2 regions of the Streptomyces sp. 351MFTsu5.1 genome follow, and region 2 is predicted to be linked to the other one. Evidence: riboswitches for the same ligand, from Rfam matches in the RefSeq annotation. Region 2 holds a riboswitch; the other holds the start of a gene.
The links. Region 2 has a riboswitch for cyclic di-AMP ahead of H295_RS0141040 (M23 family metallopeptidase). Riboswitches for the same ligand answer to the same signal wherever they lie in the genome.
Positions count from the first base shown of each region.

Region 1: it holds a riboswitch for cyclic di-AMP, as region 2 does, so the genes downstream of both, H295_RS0113695 (transglycosylase SLT domain-containing protein) here and H295_RS0141040 (M23 family metallopeptidase) in region 2, are expected to answer to the same signal.

Region 1 is NZ_KB911779.1:353,562-359,274, forward strand. Features, by position in the region: gene H295_RS0113685 (polyprenyl synthetase family protein) at 1-378, opposite strand, end outside; gene H295_RS0113690 (CocE/NonD family hydrolase) at 661-2,634, shown strand; cyclic di-AMP (ydaO/yuaA leader) riboswitch at 2,874-3,076, shown strand; gene H295_RS0113695 (transglycosylase SLT domain-containing protein) at 3,082-3,564, shown strand; gene H295_RS0113700 (HAD family hydrolase) at 3,600-4,412, opposite strand; gene H295_RS0113710 (LacI family DNA-binding transcriptional regulator) at 4,925-5,713, opposite strand, start outside.
Region 2 is NZ_KB911804.1:49,787-55,499, reverse strand. Features, by position in the region: gene H295_RS0141045 (aldo/keto reductase) at 1-815, opposite strand, end outside; gene H295_RS0141040 (M23 family metallopeptidase) at 923-1,948, opposite strand; cyclic di-AMP (ydaO/yuaA leader) riboswitch at 1,960-2,117, opposite strand; tRNA gene H295_RS0141035 (tRNA-Met) at 2,354-2,427, opposite strand; gene H295_RS0141030 (TetR/AcrR family transcriptional regulator) at 2,505-3,104, opposite strand; gene H295_RS0141025 (class I SAM-dependent methyltransferase) at 3,166-3,996, shown strand; gene H295_RS44445 (hypothetical protein) at 4,187-4,438, shown strand; gene H295_RS0141015 (class II glutamine amidotransferase) at 4,452-5,201, shown strand; gene H295_RS0141010 (GTP cyclohydrolase II) at 5,232-5,713, opposite strand, start outside.

The sequences.
Region 1 (5,713 bases), on a different contig from region 2:
GAACAGGAAGTCGCCGGTCAGCACGGCCACCGAGTTGCCCCAGCGGGTGTTGGCGCTGTCGACGCCGCGGCGCACCGCGGCCTCGTCCATCACGTCGTCGTGGTACAGCGTGGCGAGGTGGGTCAGCTCCACCACCACCGCGGACGGCACCACGCCGGGTGCGTACGGGTCGCCGAACTGGGCGGCGAGCATCACGAGGAGCGGCCGGAACCGCTTTCCGCCCGCGCGCACCAGGTGCTGGGCGGCCTCCGTGATGAAGGGGACCTCGCTCTTGGTGGCTTCGAGCAGTCCCTCCTCGACAGCCGTCATTCCGGCCTGGACATCGGCTTCCAGAGCCTGGTCCCGCACGCTCAGCCCGAACGGCCCGACGACGGTCACGAGGGGTCTCCTGTCTGCTGGTGTCTTCTGGCGGTCAAACGGAATGTCGATAAGGCGCTGCCATCACTCAAGTCAGCGTATCCGGTCACCTTTGGATCACCGATAGCGCCCGCCCCGTCCATGCCAGGCGGTATCGGATCACGACCGGTATGTTTTTGATCACCTGAAAAGAACGGATATCCATCGACTTGTAGGGAAGTAACCGACTGTGTCCCAGCTGCGCCGCACCGTGCGCCCGGTGCGTTGACACACGAGACGGTCCACGAGGACGTCCGTGTCCCGATGCCGGACGGGACGCTGCTGTACGCGCGCGTGTGGCGGCCGCTCACCCCTGAACCGGTACCCGCGATCCTGGAATACCTGCCGGGCGGCCTCACCGACTCGACGGCGGCCCGCGACGGCCGGCGCCACCCCTGGTACGCGAGCCACGGCTATGCCGCCGTGCGGGTGGACGCGCGCGGGCACGGCGCCAGCGAGGGCGTGCCGGGCGAGCCGTACGGGACGGCCGAGCCCGCCGACGGGGTCGGGGTGATCGACTGGCTGGCGGCGCAGCCCTGGTGCGACGGCCGGGTCGGCATGATCGGCAGCGCCGGGGGCGGCTTCGGCTCCCTGCGGATCGCGGCCCTCGCACCCGGGCCGCTCAAGGCGGTCGTCACGGTCTGCGGCACCGACGACCGCTACGACAACGACGTGCACCACCTGGGCGGTTCCGTCCTCGCGGTGGACACGCACGCGTGCGCGGCGGCCACGCTCGCGCTCGCGTGCCGGCCGCCGGACCCGCTCCACGTCGGCGAGGCCTGGCGGGACATGTGGCTCAGGCGCCTGGAGACCGTGGAGCCGCCCCTGCACACCTGGCTCGCCCACCAGACCCGCGACGCGTACTGGCGCCGGAACAGCGTCCGCGAGGACTACGGCGCGATCGACGCGGCCGTCCTGGCGGTGGGCGCATGGCACGACCCGTACCGCGACACCGTCCTCCGGCTGGTCGAGCACCTGCCCGCCGACCGGGTCCGCGGGATCATCGGCCCCTGGACCCACCCGCACCCGGACCACGGTCTGCCGGGCCCGGTGACCGGCCTCCTCCGGGAGACCCTGCGCTGGTGGGACCAGCACCTCAAGGGCATCGACACCGGCGTCATGCGCGAGCCCCTGCTGCGCGCCCACATCAGCGACTCCCACCCGCCGACGGCGGCCTACGGCACCCTGCCCGGCCGCTGGGCCGGCGAGCCCGTCTGGCCCTCCCCTCACGTCACGACGGTGTCGTACGGCCTCCAGGGCCCCGCCGCGCTGGTCCGTTCGCCGCAGCACACGGGGGTGGACGCCGGCCGGTTCGTCCCGCTCGGCCAGGACGCCGATCTGCCGCCGGACCAGCGGGAGGAGGACGCCCGCTCGGCCTGCTTCGACTTCGCGGTGGGCGCGGAGACGTGGGTGCTCGGGCGGCCGCGGGTGCGGCTCAGGGTGACCTCGGAGGTGTCGCGCGGGCAGGTCGTCGCGCGGCTGTGCGATGTCGCCCCGGACGGCTCGTCGACCCTGGTGACCCGGGGAGCGCTCAACCTCTCCGCGCGCCTCGGCCCGGACCGGGCGGTGCCCTGGGAGCCGGGGGCCACGCAGGAGGTCGCCTTCGAGCTGAACGGCGCCGGGCACGCCTTCCGGCCCGGCCATCGGATCCGGCTCGCCGTGTCCTCGGCGTACTGGCCGTGGATCTGGCCGCAGCCCGAGTCGCAGGCCGGTTTCTCGCTGGACCCGGCGGGCAGCTTCCTCGAGCTGCCGGTACGCGCGCGTGATGCCTCCTTGGGCCACGCGCCCTCGGACATCGCGTTCGAGGAGCCGGAGCAGTCCGTGTCGCTCGGGGTGGCCCGTGGCGTGGCCGCTGACGGGTGGAGCCCCGTGACCCTGGACGAGCCCCGCCCCGCGCGCCTGGTGGTGCGGGACGTGGCCAAGGGCGAGTGGCGTCTGGAGATCGACCCCCGGTACGGCGGCACGCGCGTGTACCCCGACGGGCTGGAGTGCACCGAGGACGTGCGGGAGTCGTACACGATCGACGAGCAGGACCCCCTGTCGGCGCGCGCCCGCTCGGACTGGTCGATCCGGCTGCACCGCCCCGAGCTCGCCTGGGACACCACCGTGCGCACCCGCTCGGAGATCAGCTGCGACGGCAGCGACTTCCACACCTCGAACGAGGTGATCTGCGCCGAAGGCGGCGAGGTGGTGTTCCACCGGACGTGGGAGAAGCGGATCCCACGAACAGCCGGTTGACTCCGAGTTGGGCCTCTTGCCCGTTTTGCGCGTCTTGCGCTCGGGCGTGACTTGACTCACTCCGACTGACGGACCGGCAGATATCCGGAATCCTCCAATCCGCCTTTCCGTGCGAGCGAGTTGAGGCTTGCGACCGCAAAGGATCAAGTGCCCCAAATACCCCCGACCAAGGTCAATAGGCACCGCATGTGAATTCGCCACTTGTTCCGGACATGTGCTCTCGCATACGTTCCCGGCCTGTCGGGCGGACGCCGAATCCTGCCACCGCCCGTACACCCACCGAGAAACCACGGCAGGAGCGGGGGACCCAGGTAAGTCGCCGGAACGGGCGTCTTCGGACAAACCGGTACGGCTCGGGGTGAAGTCATGCCTTTTGCGGGCATGGCCGGGCAACTCCCCGCCCGAACCCGACAGCTCACCTCGCAGGCGACGGAGAGGAACTTCGCCATGCCCGCTGCCGCTCAGCACCGCGCTTCGCGCACCAACCGTCTCGTCCGCAAGCTCGCGATCGCCGGAACCGGGGTCGCCGTCCTCGCGCTCCCGCTCGTCGGCGCGACCACCGCGTCCGCGGCCACCCCGACCGTGCAGACCGCGACCACCCTCGGGTACGCCAACAACCTCGACGGCTGGATCCGCGCCTCCCTCGCCGTCATGGCGGAGCACGGGATTCCCGGCTCCTACGACGGCATCTACCGCAACGTCATCCGCGAGTCCTCCGGCAACCCCTACGCCATCAACCTCTGGGACTCCAACGCGGCCGCCGGCACCCCGTCCAAGGGCCTGCTCCAGGTGATCGACCCGACGTTCAACGCGTACCACGTGGCCAACACCTCGTGGGACCCGTACGACCCGGTGGCGAACATCACCGCGGCCTGCAACTACGCGGCGGCGCGGTACGGGTCCATCGACAACGTGTTCGGCGCGTACTAGGAACGGCGCCTGCCGGGAACCACGCCTGCTGGGAACTACGCCTGGCTGAAGAGTCTTTCGAGGACGACGGCGATGCCGTCGTCCTCGTTCGACAGGGTCACCTCGTCGGCCACGGCCTTGAGTTCGGGGTGGGCGTTGGCCATCGCGACGCCGTGGGCCGCCCAGTCGAACATGGGGATGTCGTTGGGCATGTCGCCGAAGGCGATCGTCACCTCGGGGCCCAGGCCCAGGTGCTCGGCGGCCAGCGCGAGGCCGGTCGCCTTGGTGATGCCGCATGGCTGGAGTTCGACGGTACCGGGCCCCGACATGGTGACGGTGGCCAGCGAACCGACCACCGAGCGGGCCGTGACCGCCAACTCGTCGTCGGACAGGTACGGGTGGCGCAGCAGCACCTTGCTGATCGGCTCGCACCACAGGTCGTCGCGCCGCCCGACCCGCACGGCGGGCAGGGTCGGGTGGGGCATCAGATAGCCCGGCTCGATGAGCGTGAGCCCGTCGACACCGTCCTGGTCCACCGCCGCGTACACCTGCCCCACCTCGGCCTCGATCTTCCCGAGCGCGGTCTCGGCCAGCTCCCGGTCCAGGGTGACCGACCAGAGCAGGCGGTCCGCGCCGGCGTCGTACACCTGCGCGCCCTGTCCGCACACCGCGAGCCCCGTGCTGCCGAGGTCGTCGAGGAGGGGCCGCACTCTGGGGGCCGGCCGTCCCGTCACGACGAGGTGCTGTGCCCCGCCCTCCGCGACCCTCGCGAGCACGGCCAGCGACCGGTCGGAGAGGGTGTCGTCGGCGCGGAGCAGCGTGCCGTCCAGGTCGGTGGCGATGAGTGAATATGCGGGGGAGGCGGCCATGATCAGAGAATACGGATGGTTGGCCCCTCCGACTCGACGCGAACCGGACGGCTGCTGCTTTCACATCCGTTGACGGCAGTTCCGGTTCCGGGGTGCGGCGGTCACGCGGTGGTACGGCACCGCCCCGGCCGACGGACCCTGCCGGGCGCGGCCCGAAACCCACGGCCGGTCGGGGGCGTTCACCACTACCGGCGGACCCTTGTGGAGGCCGCGAGCCTCCTGCTCTACGGCGGCGGCCTTGCGGTCTCCCCACGAGCCGACGGGATGGTCTTTGCCGAGGACTTCGACGGCGGGCCGGAGAAGTGACCTGTGCCGCTCGCGCCGACGTGCCCGCCGCACTTGCGGGTTGCGGCGGCCCGTGACGCGTCACCGGCCGCGGGGCCGCCGGCCCGGCCGGCCGCATGGGCCACCTGCGCGGCCGCCGGGACCGCCACGCGCGCCGTCGCGTTCGCCGCCGCGGAGACCGCTGTACCCCCGCGCCCGGGCGGCCCCTCGGCGCTTCCCGCGAACCGCTACGCCGAGTCCCGCACCACCAGTTCGGTCGGGAGGATGACGCCCGCCGGGTCCTCGCCGGCGATCTGGGCCAGGAGCATGCGGACCATCTCGGTGCTGATGCGGTCGAAGGGCTGGCGCATGGTGGTGAGGGCGGGGGCGACGGCGGTGGCCGCGGGCGAGTCGTCGAAGCCGCCGACCGCGATGTCGTCGGGGACCGAACGCCCGGACTGCTGAAGGACGTTCACCACCCCGAGGGCCATGAGGTCGGAGGCGACGAAGACGGCGTCCATGTCGGGGGCCCGGGACAGCAGGCGCCGGGCCGCGCGCTCACCGCCGCTGCGCCGGAAGTCTCCCTCCACCACGAGCGCCGGGTCGTAGGGCAGGCCCGCCTCGGCCAGCACGTCCCGGTAGCCGGCGAGCCGGTCCGGGCCGCCCGGCATGTCCAGCGGCCCGGTGACCATGCCGACGCGCCGACGGCCGCCCGCGAGGAGATGCCGGACCATCTCCTGGGCGCCCTCCCGGTCGGCGGCGGCCACGTAGCTCACCTTGGTCCCGCGCCCGATCGGCTTGCCGCACACCACCAACGGGATCCCGGCGTCGTGGAGTTCGGCCGCGACCGGGTCACCGCTGTGGTTGGACAGCAGCAGCACCCCGTCGACGTGGCCCGAGGTGATGTACCGGGTCAGGCGCCGGCGGTCGTCGTCGCTCTCGGCGAGCATGAGCAGTAGCGGGATGTCGTGCTGGGCGAGCCGCTCGGTGCAACCCCGCAGCAGGACGTTGAAGTTGGGGTCCTCGAAGAACTTCTC
Region 2 (5,713 bases):
GCGAGCCAGGCGAGGGCGATCGTGGCGACCGGGGCCGCGTGGGACTCGGCGATGCCGTCGAGGGCGGCGAGGACCTTGCGGCCGCGGTCGGTGTCGAGGTGCTTGCCGGCACCCGCCGCCCGCGCCCCCTCCACCGTCGTACCGGGGCGGTACTTGCCCGTGAGGAAGCCGGACGCGAGGGCGTAGTACGGCACGGCGGCGAGGCCCGCCCGGGAGGCGACGGCCTGGAGTTCGCCCTCGTACGTGTCGCGTGAGACCAGGTTGTAGTGGGGCTGGAGGGCGACATAGCGCGCCAGGCCCTCGCGGTCGGAGAAGGCGAGGGACTCCGAGAGCCGCGCGGCGGAGATGTTGGACGCGCCGATCGCGCGCACCTTGCCCGCCTTCACCAGCTCGTCCAGCGCGCCGATGATCTCCTCGACCGGCACCTCGGTCTTGTCGAAGTGGGTGTAGTAGAGGTCGATGTGGTCGGTGCCGAGGCGCTTCAGGGAGGCGTCGGCGGCGGCCTTGATGTTGGCGGCGGTCAGCCCGGGGAAGTCGGGGTGCTGGCTGACCTTCGTGGCGATGACGACGTCGTCGCGGTTGCCGCGGGCGGCCAGCCACCTGCCGATGATCGTCTCGGACTCGCCGCCGGAGTTGCCGTCGACCCACGAGGAGTACGAGTCGGCCGTGTCGACGAAGTTGCCGCCCGCGGCGGTGTACGCGTCGAGGACGGCGAAGGACGTGGCCTCGTCGGCGGTCCAGCCGAAGACGTTGCCGCCGAGGGCGAGCGGGAAGACCTCGAGGTCGGAGGAGCCGAGCTTGCGCAGAGAAGTCATGTGATACGTCAACGCCCCTGCCCGACGGGGATCTTCCGCTACGGCCGCAAAGTCCTCGTAAACAAGCGGAATCAGCCCCTCCGGACCTCAGAGATCCTCAGGGAGCCTCAGGGGTTGAGCCCCTTGCCCTGCAGCCACGCCATCGGGTCGATCCCGGTCGCCGCACCGCCCGGGTGGACCTCCAGGTGCAGGTGCGCGCCGGTCACGTTGCCGGTGGCGCCCACGCGGCCGATGACGTCACCGGTGCCGACCTTCTGGCCCACGCTGACGCTGATCGAGGACTGGTGGCAGAACCACAGCTCGGTGCCGTCGTCGAGGGTGAGGATCGTGCGGTAGCCGTAGGAACCGGCCCAGCCGGCCTCCGTGACGGTGCCGCTGTGGATCGCCTTGATGAGCGTGCCCGTGGGGGCGGCGAAGTCGAGGCCCGTGTGGTAGCCGGAGGACCACAGCGAACCGGCCTGACCGAAGGTGCCCGTGATCGTGTACGACGAGGTCGGCAGCGTGTACTGCTTGGCGAGCTCGGCCAGACGCGCGGCCTCGGCCTTCTTCGCGGCCGCCTCCTCCGCCTTCTTCTTCGCGGCGGCGGCCTGCTGCTGGGCTTCCTTCTCCGCCTTGGCGGCGGCCGCGTCGGCCTCCTTCTGGGCGGCGTCGGCGACGGCCTGGGCGGCCTTGGTGTCGAGCTGGTCCTGCTGCGTCTCGGCCTGGGCGAGGATGCGCGAGCGCAGCGCCTCACCGGCGTCCGAGGTGCCCTTGGCGGTGTCGACGGTGGCGGTGCCGACGCTGCTGAAGGCGCTCGTGTCGTCGGCGCCGGAGTCGGAGTCGTCCGAGATGAGCGAGCCGACGTTCGGCAGGTCCGGCATCGAGATGGAGACCGGCGGCTTGCCGGTGTTGGCGCTGGCCATGCCGCCGGCGCTGACCGCGGCTATGACACCGACGCCGAGGACGGTGGAGCTGCGGGCGAATCCGCCGCCGCGCTGCTTGGCCACGCGGTGCCGGCCTCGCACCGGGGCGAGGGAGTCCGCGGTCGGGTTCCACTCGCCGAGGGGGGCCTCGTCGTCGGCGCGGTAGCCGCCGTACACGAGAGTGCTGCGCGGTACGGACGGGGCCTCGGGGGCAGGCGGGTTGGACGCCACGTGGGCGCGCTCCTTTCCTTCCTTCTCGCCTACCGGGTTAGCTGACGGGTTCGGAGCAGGAAGGTCTCCTACGCGCGTATACCCGCCGTGTGGCCACGGCGGCAGACGAGCGATTCACCCCAAGGTGGTGGTTCCCCGGTTCCCTTGCGGAATTCGGCGCGTGAGCACGGAGCCGTCTCTTGTGACGGCTGGGACGACCGCGCTGCGTTATCGAACGTTAATAGACCCGGGGGCCCGATTCCAAGCTGTTCCGCTTGATCATTAACGAAATCCCGCAGGACTTACGGCCCATGACCGGTGAAAAACGGGCGAGTTGACCGGATCGCTCACGCCAGGTGATGAGCGCGCTCCGGGAAACACTCAGGGCCGGAGTCCAGTGACTGGACTCCGGCCCTGAGCCGTGAGTAGCGGGGACAGGATTTGAACCTGCGACCTCTGGGTTATGAGCCCAGCGAGCTACCGAGCTGCTCCACCCCGCGTCGGTGAAACCAGCATACGCCATCCGGGGACCGACTCCCGCACGCATTACTGGCGAGGTGCGGCCCGGGCGCTCGGGTCACGGCCGGGGTGGTCGCAGGGCGCCGGCGATGACCGTGGTCACCATCTTGCGGACGGCGGTGGTCTGCGGCGGGGCGCTCGTCCGGTCGGCGAACAGCAGGTGCCCGGCCCCGACGAGGGTGGGGGCGAGCGTGTCGATGTCCGCGTCACCGGCCAGGCGCCCCGACTCCCGCTCGGCGGTGAGGTATGCGGCGATCATCGCGGCGCCCTGCACGGCCAGCGGGATGCCGGTCAGACCGGCCTCGCGCAGCCGGGCGCGGAGGCCGTCGCGGAAGGTGATGAGCGCGACGATCGCCACCGTGACCGGACCGAACAGGTCCTGCAGTGCGTCGGTGAGGTTGTCCACCACGCTCCCGGTCCCGGCGGCCGCGCGCAGAGTCGTGGTCCGGTCCTCGATGCCGCGGACGCGATCGAGGACCAGTTCCGCCAGGAAAGCGTCGAAGTCGGCGAAGTGCCGGTGCAGCACGCCCTTGGCGCAGTTCGCCTCCTCCGTGACGGCCCGGCTGGTCAACGCGTCGGGCCCGTCCCGCAGCAGGACGCGCTCGGCGGCTTCGAACAACTGGCCGCGCACGTTGTGGATGTGCACCCCTGACGGCATCGTCTCCCTTTCCGCGCCGCCGCGCCTTAACAAGTGGGCAACCGCCCATTAATGTGGGCGCATGCCCACTTTATCGCAGGGACAGCCGGACACGCCCGGCCCCGAGCCCCACCGCCACCGGCAGACGGCCGAGTCGTTCGGCGTGGACGCCGAACGCTACGACCGCTCCCGACCGCCGTATCCCCAGGCCCTCGTGGACAGGATCGTCGCGGCAAGCCCCGGCCGGCACGTCCTCGACGTCGGAGCCGGAACCGGCATCGAGGCCCGGCAGTTCCAGGCGGCCGGCTGCACCGTGCTCGGTGTCGAACCCGACGAGCGGATGGCCGCCCTCGCGCGACGCAGCCGCATCGAGGTCGAGGTCGCCAGGTTCGAGGACTGGCAGCCGGCCGGGCGGCAGTTCGACGCGGTCATCGCCGGCACCGCCTGGCACTGGGTGGACCCCGTCGCCGGCGCGGCCAAGGCGGCCCAGGTCCTCCGGCCCGGCGGCCGACTCGCCCCCTTCCACCACGTCCCCCAGCTCCCGGCCGAGGTGATCGACGCCCTGGCCGAAGCACTCCAACGGGTCGCCCCCGATTCCCCGTTCAACCCCGGTCTCCTCAAAGGCTCGGCCGTGGACGCCTACCAGCCGCTGTTCGCGAGAATCGCCGACGGGATCCGGCGGACCGGCAGCTTCAGCGAGCCGGAACAGTGGCGCTTCGCCTGGGAGCGCACCTACTCCCGAGAGGAGTGGCTCGACCAGCTCCCCACCTTCGGCGGCCTCACCCAACTCCCCGCAGACACCATGGCGGAGGTCCTGGACCGCGCCGGGACCGCGATCGACAAGCTCGGCGGCCACGCCACCATGCCCTACACGTCCGTCGTGATCACCGCGACCCGCTCCCCTACGGCCTGACCACGGCAAACGCCGGGTGTCGCCGAGCCTGGGGAGACGGATGAACTCGGCGACAGCGGCCGGAGAGCGGGGAGCGGGGAAAGTTCTCCGGCTCCTTGCACCGGACCTCAGCCCAACGGTCCGTCCCTGTGGGCCGGCCGCCCCCTCGGTCGGCGTAGCGTGACGGTTCTCAGATGAACCAGGAGGGGCCATGACGGCAGCCGAGGAGCGACCGGTGGAGATCGACAAGCGGGACGTCCCGCTCTCCGGGGGCCGGACCCTGCGGGTGACGGAGTTCGCCAACGGCGCCATCCGGCTTGCGGTGCACACGGGTTCGCCGTACGTGATCACGAGCCTGGAGCAGATCGACGGCGGAGCGGTGCTGAAGCTCTCGCCCGGGCGCGAGGGCTCCAACGCGCACCGGAACTGGGTCCGCGACCACAGCGAGGACAGCTCCTCTTAGTACTGTCACGCCCATGTGCCGTCTCCTGGGCGTGGTCACCCGCGCACCCCTTCCGCTTGCCACCTCCCTCGGTGAACTGACCGTGCCCTTCACGGAGTTGGGCCGGGAGCACGGTGACGGGTGGGGGATCGCCGCCTGGCCCGGGGCGGGCGGGGGCAGGCCACGGGTGGTCAAGGGGATCGCCTCGGCCGCCGGGGACTGGCTGTGGGAGCACGCTCTCGCCGGGACGCGCGCCGATGCCGCCGTGCTCCATCTGCGGATGGCGAGCCCCGGGCTGCCCGTCGTGCCGGGCAACACGCATCCGTTCACCGCGGGCGGCCTCGCCTTCGCGCACAACGGCTTCTTCTCGCCGTACGACGCCCTCGACGGGCTCATCGACCCCGGCCTGCTCGCGTCGGCGGGCGGGAGCACCGACTCCGAGCGGTTCTTCCTGCGGGTGCTGACACTGCTGCGGGACAGGGACCCGGTCGACGCGCTCGCCCGGGCCGCCGAGGACATACGGGCCCGCGCGTCCTTCGCGAGCCTGAACTGCCTGCTGCTGACGGACGAGGCGCTGTACGCGTACGCCGACGAGGACCCGGACTCCGAGGTGAGCCGCCGACGCGGGCCCGACTTCTTCCGGCTGCGGTACCGGGCGGACGGCGACCGGGTGGTCGTCGCATCGAGCGGGGTCCCCCAGCCGGACGGGGCCTGGCGGGTGCTGCCGTACCGCCAGGTGCTGGAGATCCGGCGGGACGGCCTGGGCGTACGCGTGCACGCGTGACGGGCGGACGGTGCAGCGGGCCGGTGACGTTCAGCCGACCCCGAGCTCCGTCAACTCCCCCAGCGGCAGCGTGTGCTGGGTCTGGAGGACCTTCGCGCGCAGGTAGCGGACGTTGTGGGCGGTGGTGAACACCCCTGTGGGGACACGGTCGTGGACGCCGATCCCCAGTTCCCTCAACTGGCCCGCCTTGTCGGGGTTGTTGGAGAGCAGGTCGACCTCGCCGATCCCGAGGGCGGTCAGCATCTGCGCGGCCGCCGTGTAGTCCCGGGCGTCCTCGGGCAGGCCCAGCGCGGTGTTGGCGGCGTAGGTGTCGAGACCCTGATCCTGGAGAGCGTACGCGTCGAGCTTGTTGTAGAGACCGATACCGCGGCCCTCCTGGCGGAGGTAGAGCAGCACACCGCCACGCTCGGCTATCCGCTCGACGGCCTCGCGCAGCTGGGGCCCGCAGTCGCAGCGGGCGGAGCCGAAGACGTCTCCGGTCAGGCACTCGGAGTGCAGGCGCACCAGGGGGA